3 regions of the Clostridium sp. Marseille-Q7071 genome follow, and region 3 is predicted to be linked to each of the others. Evidence: a T-box and tRNA genes for the amino acid it is inferred to sense, from the RefSeq annotation. Region 3 holds a T-box; the other regions hold tRNA genes.
What was found. The T-box of region 3 lies ahead of asnS (asparagine--tRNA ligase). A T-box ahead of a tRNA ligase gene usually reads a tRNA of that ligase, here a tRNA-Asn.

Region 1 (3,291 bases), 540 kb from region 3:
TAAAAGATTGTACAAAGGCAGATGTATTAAATGCTTTATTTGAAGAGTTTGCGGAAGAACATTTAATACAGCCAACATTCCTATGCGATTATCCAGTAGAAATTTCACCACTTACTAAGAAAAAACGTGGAAATCCTGAATTTACTGAGAGATTTGAAGGATTTATATATGGTAGAGAAGTATGTAATGCTTATTCAGAGCTTAATGATCCAATAGTACAAAGAGAAAGATTTGAACAGCAAGCAAAAGAAAGAGAACTTGGTGACGATGAAGCTTATGTTATAGATGAAGAATTTATGAGTGCATTAGAAGTAGGTATGCCACCAACTGGAGGATTAGGAATAGGTATAGATAGAATAGTTATGTTCTTAACTGATTCTACATCAATAAGAGACGTAATCTTATTCCCAACTATGAAACCATTACAATAATATGAAAATTAAGAGATATATTGTCTATGAAGACTTTATATCTCTTTTTATATGGTATAATTTTCCTAAGGGCACTCTTATTAGTAATATATAATCCTTATAACGCTACTTTTAAATTATTGAATATTAACATTTAACAATAATTATGTTAAAAATTTTTATAAGAATAATTTGTAAGGGAGATTAGAATGAAGCGAAGTTCTAAAATAGTTCTAAGTTTAATTGCTCTAACCTTGATTGTTGAAGTAGGATTAAATTTCATTAATAAAGAAGATCTAAAGGAAAGTATGAGAAAAAATATCATTCACCAAATGGGATATAGAATTACTAGAGTTACTCCTATAGAAGTTACAATACAAGTCGATGAAAGTTATATGCCTAAAGATAAATAAACTATTAAGCTATTTTAATGAGCCTATTGAAGTAAAAGAACTTGTTTATAAAGGGAATAATTCAGAAATATATTTAGATAGAATAGAGGGAAATGATAATAATTTTTTAAGACTATATTTTAATAAAAAACAAAATATAAACAAAGATAAAGGAGAATTTTTATCTATAGGAAATAATGAATATAGAATAAATAAAGATCATAGCTTTATTTATGATAATGATAAAACTATCAAAATATATGATAAAGACAATAACCTTGTAGAGAAAAATGCATTATGGCTTTCAGATATTTATGAAAGTGAAGATTTTAGAACATCTATAAAAAAAGGATGTTTTAAATAAGTTAAATATCCACTTACTATAAAAATTTCAGGATTTAATATTGTTGAATATGAGCAAAAATATCAATGAATATAGATTATTTATCACAGTTAATATAAGGCATATAAAGTTAAATAAAAAAGTATAAAAAAAATTTTAAAAGACTATTGCATTTGTTTTTGATTTTTGATATAATAATATATATAGTCAGTAATGACGATATTCCGCGATAGCTCAACGGTGGAGCACTCGGCTGTTAACCGATAGGTTGGAGGTTCGAATCCTCTTCGCGGAGCCATTTTTTATTTTTGATAGATATAAGTAATACTTTATGGTATTACTTTTTTTATTGTAATGAGTTTATAAAAAATTAAACTTATACATAAGTTATAAGATATTAGAATTTAATTTACAATACTTAACTAATTTTTAAAGCATTAATTTCTACGATAAGTTTAAAAAAGTTATTAGTTATTTTTTTATTATTAAGAAATTATTGAACAACTTTACAAGAAGCAAAATATTCATCTTTTGTATTAGTAGAAGTGGCTATAATTTATAAGTATAAATAAAGTATATTTTAATATTAACTTTTTAACAATTAATGCTTGACAATTCTGAATTTTTATGATAGCATATATCAATACAATTTAATATTATACATTGATGAAGAAGAGTAACTTTAAGTACTTTATAAAGAGAAATGATGGAAGGTGCAAATCATTAAGGACTTATAGTGAAGGGAGCTTTTGAGTATATTTTAGTAGAGCTGAGCTATTGCTAATAAGGGTGGAACCGCGGAATGTTATTTCGTCCCTTAACTAGTAATAGTTTTTTTGTTTTTATTAGAGTAAATTTACTTCAATTGGAGTGTTTATAAATAAAAAAAATGGAGGTATTATTTTATGAAAGAAGTTACTATGGATAAAGTTGTTGGCTTGTGTAAGAATAGAGGATTTATATTTTCAGGTTCAGAGATTTATGGAGGACTTGCTAACTCTTGGGATTATGGTCCATTAGGAGTAGAGTTTAAAAACAATGTTAAAAAAGCATGGTGGAAAAAGTTTGTTCAAGAGAGTCCATATAATGTAGGACTTGATTGTGCTATACTTATGAACCCAGAAGTTTGGGTGGCTTCAGGACACGTTGGAGGATTCTCAGACCCATTAATGGATTGTAAAGATTGTAAGGCTAGATTTAGAGCAGATAAATTAGTGGAAGATCATATGACTTCAGAAGGAGCAGAAGTTGCAGTTGCTGATGGCTGGACTAATGAAGAGTATAAAGAGTATATCGAAAAACATCAAATAGTTTGCCCTAAATGTGGAAAGAAAAACTTTACAGACATAAGAAAATTTAACCTTATGTTTAAAACATTTCAAGGAATAACTGATGATAGTAAATCAGAAATATACTTAAGACCAGAAACAGCTCAAGGTATATTTGTTAACTTTAAAAATGCACAGAGAACTTCAAGAAAAAAAGTACCTTTTGGTATAGCTCAGATTGGTAAATCTTTTAGAAATGAAATTACACCAGGAAATTTTGTATTTAGAACTAGAGAATTTGAACAAATGGAACTAGAGTTTTTCTGTAAACCAGGAACAGACTTAGAATGGTTCGGATATTGGAAAGAATACTGCAAGAAATTCTTATTTAATCTAGGTATGAAAGAAGAAAATTTAAGATTTAGAGATCATGGTGAAGAGGAATTATCTTTCTATAGTAATGCAACTTGTGATATAGAATTTTTATTCCCATTTGGTTGGGGCGAACTATGGGGCATAGCTGATAGAACAGATTACGACCTTAAAAAACATATGGAACATTCCGGAGAAGATTTATCTTACTTAGATCCAGTAACAAATGAAAAATATGTGCCATATTGTATTGAGCCATCATTAGGTGCAGATAGAGTTGCTCTTGCATTCTTGGTAAATGCTTATGATGAGGAAGAACTTGAAGGCGGCGATGTTAGAACTGTATTACATTTGCATCCGGCACTAGCACCTTTTAAAGCAGCAGTACTACCATTAAGTAAAAAATTAAGTGAAAAAGCTTTAGAAGTTTATTCAATACTTGCTAAAAAATTTAATGTTGACTATGATGAAGCAGGAAGTATAGGAAAAAGATATAGAAGAGAAGA
Region 2 (3,291 bases), 1.9 Mb from region 3:
TAATAAAAATGGCTCCGCGAAGAGGATTCAAACCTTTAATATATCGTATAAACTTGAAATTCATGTTTACCGTACATTAAAATAAATTTATATTGATTTCGTCATTTTCAGTATATGAATTTATTAGATATCTTCAAATTGCATCTATTAATATCATATAAATTTCACTAATTCATTATAATGTCTATCAAATTAAAGAAATGCAGAAAACTAATTGATTAATCGCTTTCTGCACTTTGTTCTATATTTGAAAATTATTTATAATGACCTATTTAATAATTTGCTATTATTTTATAATCTTCCATCATCTAATTTTCCACTTTCAAAATTTATTGAAAAGTTAAAGTCTGGTATGCTATTTTGTCCATTTTTAACTATTTCTTTTAAATTTTCTATAATTGGTTTTGTTAGCATTATACAAGTTCCTGATCCTCCATTGTACTCTGGATTATTTTTTCTTGCTTTACCTAACCATTCTTCAATAAGATTACTATAATCTCCATCTAAAACCTTTTGCAATTCACTATTTGCGCCTAGGTATTTTCCACTGCTTTTATCATAGGATAAGTCTTTTATGCTTTGACCAAAATATTCATGTATAAAATTATCTGCTTCATTTTTAGCATATCCTTGGTGAGTTATTTCTCCATTTAAATTTCGTGCTGAGTACATAGTATTATTTATTTCACCAATCATCTTTTTTTGAAAAGTTTTACCATTACGCGTTACAGTGCATTTGGAATCTTCTATAAGACTTTTTATTTTTTTTGCTTTTTTATCATCTTTCAAACCTTTTATCTTTAAATTTTTTAAAGAATCTAATTCAATTGAAAATTTTTCTCCTTCTTCAAGAGTTATTCCATTTTCTTTAAATAATCTATTTAATTCATTATTAAGATTTTCTCTATCGTTTTTAACTGTTGTTTCATAATCAGGACTTAGCGGTTTAAGACCTTTTTCTCTAAGATCACCATACCAAGGAGTTTTTTCTTTTATTTTAAGTATGTTTCTTTCATCATAAAGACTATTTCCTTGAGCATTGTATACATTATTAAATTGTTCTCCCTTAGAAAATACAAGTTCTTGCATTGCTCTACTTACAATATTTGTATTGTTTACATTTCTTCCATTATTTATTTTTCGAGCATTTCTCATCCACATTATACTTGACAAGGTATTTATATCATTTAAATCATTTATCCTATTCATTTTAATCTCCTAAAATAAATTCTAATATAATATCTAAATAAAGGTTTATCAACATATTTTCTAATACTGATAAACCTTTATGGTTTATTTACATCTTTTAATATTGTTAATTAAGCATAAATCTATATTAATCCCAATCCTCTGCTTTATCATAATCATAACTAATTGATGCTTTTAAATTTGACCATTTTGTTTTTGCTAATGCTGAAGAAACATACTTTAATTCCCATTTATCTTTAACCTTAATTTGGTCAGAATATTTATATCCTATAAAGTTTGCACTATTTACACTTAATCTTGTCTTTGTACATCCTAATTTTGAAGATTTTATTTCAATAAATGTGTTTCCTGTAGAAACTCCTTGTCCTTCAACAGTGATAGATTTTATCATAGCACTATTAGGTATTGATGAATCATTACTTAAATTCATGGAAGTTATCCCAGAATAAACATTATTTCCTGGACAACTTATTGAAGTTGGTGAAAAACTTTTTTCCACACTTCTACTTCCAATTCTATTACCTGTAGTTAATGTATATCTGCTGATAATTTGATTTAAAATTTGCTTTTCATATTTTATCTTTTCTATACAGTTATCGTTAAATAATGTAAAAAGTTTATAGAATTTGAAATTTTTTTAGTTGTTTTATATAAATTTGAAAATAAAGACAAAATAAAAAGCTATATAAAAAGAATTTTAATTGTAATTCTTCTTATATAGCTTTTCATATTTTTAATAAAAATGGCTCCGCGAAGAGGATTCGAACCTCCAACCTATCGGTTAACAGCCGAGTGCTCCACCGTTGAGCTATCGCGGAATATTGCTAAACTAAGTAAAACTTAGCTTAGCATTACCTGGCAACAACCTACCCTCCCACACAGTCTCCCGTGCAGTACTCTCGGCGTCCTAAGGCTTAACCTGCCTGTTCGGAATGGAAAGGGGTGTTACCCTTAGGACCATCATCACCAGATTTAAATTTGCTATAAACATCGTACTACTTCGTCAACTGCATTCGCTCTGGTGCTCATTTACCGTAGTAAACTCCGCTCCTCACTCATTTGTTTCCTTGTATTACTCGTTTCCATCAAATTTTAAAAATTCATATAAGCTTCGCATTACTTCGTCAATTTCAGTCACTCCAGTGCTCATTTACTTTAGTAAACTCCGCTCTTCATTCCTTCATTTCCTTGTACTGCTCGTTTCTATTAATTTTTTGAAAATTTCATATAAGCTTCGTATTACTGAGTCAACTTCAGTCACTGCGGTACTCATTTACCTTAGTAAAATCTGTTCCTCGCTCCTTCGTTTCCTTGTACTACTTGCTTCTATTAATTTTTAGAGAAATTAATTATTCTCTGAAAATTGCACAGTGAAATTAATTAGGTCAAGCCCTCGACTTATTAGTATGAGTCAGCTGAACATGTTGCCATGCTTACACCTCTCACCTATCAACCTGGTGTTCTTCCAGGAGTCTTACTAACTTATGTTATGGGAAATCTCATCTTAGGGGGGGCTTCACGCTTAGATGCTTTCAGCGTTTATCCCTTCCAGACATAGCTACCCAGCTGTGCCACTGGCGTGACAACTGGTGCACCAGAGGTCTGTCCATCCCGGTCCTCTCGTACTAAGGACAGCTCCCTTCAAATTTCCTACGCCCGCGACGGATAGGGACCGAACTGTCTCACGACGTTCTGAACCCAGCTCGCGTGCCGCTTTAATGGGCGAACAGCCCAACCCTTGGGACCTACTTCAGCCCCAGGATGCGACGAGCCGACATCGAGGTGCCAAACCTCCCCGTCGATGTGGACTCTTGGGGGAGATCAGCCTGTTATCCCCGAGGTAGCTTTTATCCGTTGAGCGATGGCCCTCCCACGAGGAACCACCGGATCACTAAGCCCGACTTTCGTCCCTGCTCCACTTGTCTGTGTCGCAGTCAGGCTCCCTTCTGCCTTTGCACTCTTCGAACGATTTCCGACCGTTCTGAGGGAACCTTTGGGCGCCTCCGTTACTTTTTTGGAGGCGACCGCCCCAGTCAAACTGCCCACCTAACAATGTCCCGTGACCTGATTCAAGGCCTCCGG
Region 3 (3,291 bases):
ATCAAAAAACAATTCGCCTATAATTATACTTGGCAATAATTTAGCCAAAGAGCAAGAAAACATAATTAAAAATAAAAAATTCAGTAAAATGTATAAAGTCGGCGGAGATATAAAACAAGATAGCTTTAATGCTCTGTTAAATGCATTAAATTAAAATAATAAAATTACAAGTAAAATCTACTATCTATAAATCTATTTCAAATATGAAAGATACCAAAAATAAATTTACCTTATTAAAATTAGCATTTTTATGCTTAATATATAAGGGCCAAAACATAGGTTTTGACCCTTATATATTGAAACTTTATTAAAATTCAGCAGTTCCTGTAGTTCTTGGGAAAGGTATAACGTCTCTGATATTGCTTACACCAGTTACATACATTATCATTCTTTCAAATCCTAGTCCAAAGCCTGCATGTTTTGTTCCACCATATTTTCTTAACTCTAGATACCACCAGTAATCTTCTTTTTTAAGTCCTAGTTCTTCCATTCTCTTTTCAAGAATATCTAGTCTTTCTTCCCTTTGGCTTCCTCCTATGATTTCACCTATACCTGGAACTAATAAGTCCATTGCTGCAACAGTTTTATTGTCATCATTTACTCTCATATAGAAGGATTTGATTTCCTTTGGATAGTCAGTAACAAATACTGGCTTTTTAAATACTTCTTCTGTAATATATCTTTCATGCTCTGTTTGTAAATCAGCGCCCCACTCTACTTTATATTGGAATTCTTTATCTGCTTTCTTTAATAATTCTATAGCTTCAGTATAAGTTATAGCAGCAAAGTCAGAATTTACTACATTCTCTAATCTTTCTTTTAATCCTTTATCTATAAAGCTGTTGAAGAATTCCATTTCCTCTGGAGCATTTTCCATTACAAAGTTTATGATATATTTTATCATATCTTCTGCAAGTTCCATATCATCTTTAAGGTCTGCAAAAGCTATTTCAGGTTCTACCATCCAGAACTCAGCAGCATGTCTAGCAGTATTTGAATTTTCTGATCTAAAAGTTGGTCCAAAAGTATAAACATTTCTAAATGCTAATGCATAAGCTTCTGCTTCTAATTGACCACTAACTGTTAAATTAGTTTGTTTTCCAAAGAAATCCTCTCCAAAGTTTATTGTTCCATCTTCGCTTTTAGGAACGTTATTTAAGTCTAAGGTTGTAACATTAAACATTTCTCCTGCACCTTCAGCGTCACTTCCTGTGATTATTGGGGTGTGAGTATAAACAAATCCTCTTTCTTGGAAAAACTTATGAATAGCATAAGCAGTTAATGAACGTACTCTAAATACCGCTGAGAAAGCATTGCTTCTTGGTCTTAAATGGGCAATAGTTCTTAAGAATTCAAAGCTATGTCTTTTCTTTTGCAGTGGATATTCTGAGGATGATTCCCCTTCTACAATAATTTTAGTAGCTTTTAACTCAAAAGGTTGTTTAGCTTCTGGAGTTAATACAAGTTTTCCCTCTACAGTAATTGAAGAGCTTACGCTAAGCTTTGATACTTCCACAAAATTCTCTAATTCTTCCTCAAATACTACTTGAATATTTTTAAAGAAACTTCCATCATTTACTTCTATAAAGCCAAAATTTTTAGAAGCTCTTAAAGTTCTAATCCAACCACTTATAGAGATCGTTTGATCACCATATTTTTCTTTTTCTCTGTAAATTTGTTTTACTAATACTTTTTCCATACAGTTTTCCTCCTTTAAAACTTTATATAAATATAAAAAAACCCTTCATCCCTAATAGGGACGAAAGGTTAACTATTCCGCGGTACCACCCAAATTGTCATAAAATGACCTCTTTACAGTACAGATTATATTCGATACTGTTTAATTTATAACGGTTTAATTCCGTCTAAGCCTACTTTCATAACAATTTCGGTTAGAAGCTCTAAGATGTTCTTCAACATAAGTTTCATATTGACCTCTCACCATCGTCAACTCGCTTAAATTACCTCTCATATTTACTCTTCTCTTCATTGCTTTTAATTTACATTATTTATATTATATACAAAAATTATTTTTAAATACTAGTAATTATTATATAGCTTAAATATATAGTTGTCAAATATTTTATAAAATATACTGGACTTTACTCATCTACTTCAATATTAAGTAACCTATACTTTATAGTATATACAATCCTTCATAATAATCTACTAGTAAAAATAAATTTAATTTTTTAATTCTATAAAATCTTACATATAAAAAGTTAAGACCATAAGATAAAAATCCTATGGTCTTAGCTTTTATTCACTGATTTTTAATATATCACTTAAATTTTTGTCCTTTAATAGTAATTTAAATACAGGTATCCCTATTATAGTTACTACCACAAACTCACCTACCCCAACTTGAAGTGCGGATAAAACTAATGGTAAATTAAACGCATAATAAAGCATAGCTCCTATCATTATCGCGTTTACTATTGTAGGATATAATGATGCTATAATCATATTTTTACTTTTACTCATAACAAAAGTTGCTATAAAGGTTGCTGCAGTTCCTACAATTACATCTATAACACCAGCAGGGCTGAAAAGATTAGCAATACCGCATCCTAAAGTAAGTGCTGGTACATATAACGGATCTATAAATGCTAACAAAGTCATTATCTCTGATAATCTAAATTGTATTGCCCCAAAGGATATCGGTGCTAAAACATATGTAATAACTGCATATATTGCTGCCACCAATGAAACCTTTAATAGTTTTTTAGTATCCATACCTTTTTCCTCCTAAAAAATATTAAATAATTTCAAAGCCTTTTAACATTAAACTTAACTGCGGCGCAATACTAATAAAGCTATTTATTTCAATAACTTTTCATATCCCTATTTACTTTAGAAATAATATTCCCAACTTTTCACTTTACAATTCACAAATTTCAATATTAAGATTATAAATATTTATATGAGTAAAGCTTTTTAATTTACTTTTAACAAAATAAAAATCATATCTTTATTTTTTAATATAAATTAAAATTAATAGCTAATTTAAAATTGTAAATTGTTTAAGTTATGTAGACTTTTAATGTAATATGCTTTCTAAAAAATAAAATAACGCTGTCATTAGGACAGCGTTTCTACTCTTTTGAGATAACTCTAATAATCCTAATAAAATGTTAGGATTAAAAAGATTGCTGCCGTAGTTTTATTTAAAGACAGGAGGCTTCCGAACTGTCTAATTAATTTTAACAAATAATATTATATATTATAAAACTTTATAAATCAAGGAGTATAGTCTATAAGTAATAAATTAACTTTTTAAAAACTTCTAAC

Region 1: it has a tRNA-Asn gene. The T-box ahead of asnS (asparagine--tRNA ligase) is inferred to sense a tRNA for this amino acid. The anticodon was not compared.
Region 2: it has a tRNA-Asn gene. The T-box ahead of asnS (asparagine--tRNA ligase) is inferred to sense a tRNA for this amino acid. The anticodon was not compared.

The regions. Positions count from the first base shown of each region.
Region 1 covers NZ_CBCOPR010000001.1:1,008,431-1,011,721, forward strand. The annotation lists gene lysS (lysine--tRNA ligase) at 1-431, shown strand, start outside; gene ACWPW7_RS04730 (hypothetical protein) at 620-823, shown strand; gene ACWPW7_RS04735 (hypothetical protein) at 795-1,166, shown strand; tRNA gene ACWPW7_RS04740 (tRNA-Asn) at 1,369-1,443, shown strand; gene ACWPW7_RS04745 (glycine--tRNA ligase) at 2,051-3,291, shown strand, end outside.
Region 2 covers NZ_CBCOPR010000001.1:3,426,444-3,429,734, forward strand. The annotation lists gene ACWPW7_RS16250 (hypothetical protein) at 292-1,209, opposite strand; gene ACWPW7_RS16255 (hypothetical protein) at 1,337-1,708, opposite strand; tRNA gene ACWPW7_RS16260 (tRNA-Asn) at 1,953-2,027, opposite strand; rRNA gene rrf (5S ribosomal RNA) at 2,063-2,180, opposite strand; rRNA gene ACWPW7_RS16270 (23S ribosomal RNA) at 2,591-3,291, opposite strand, start outside.
Region 3 covers NZ_CBCOPR010000001.1:1,545,794-1,549,084, reverse strand. The annotation lists gene ACWPW7_RS07225 (family 10 glycosylhydrolase) at 1-154, shown strand, start outside; gene asnS (asparagine--tRNA ligase) at 308-1,699, opposite strand; T-box leader at 1,753-1,999, opposite strand; gene ACWPW7_RS07215 (QueT transporter family protein) at 2,260-2,736, opposite strand.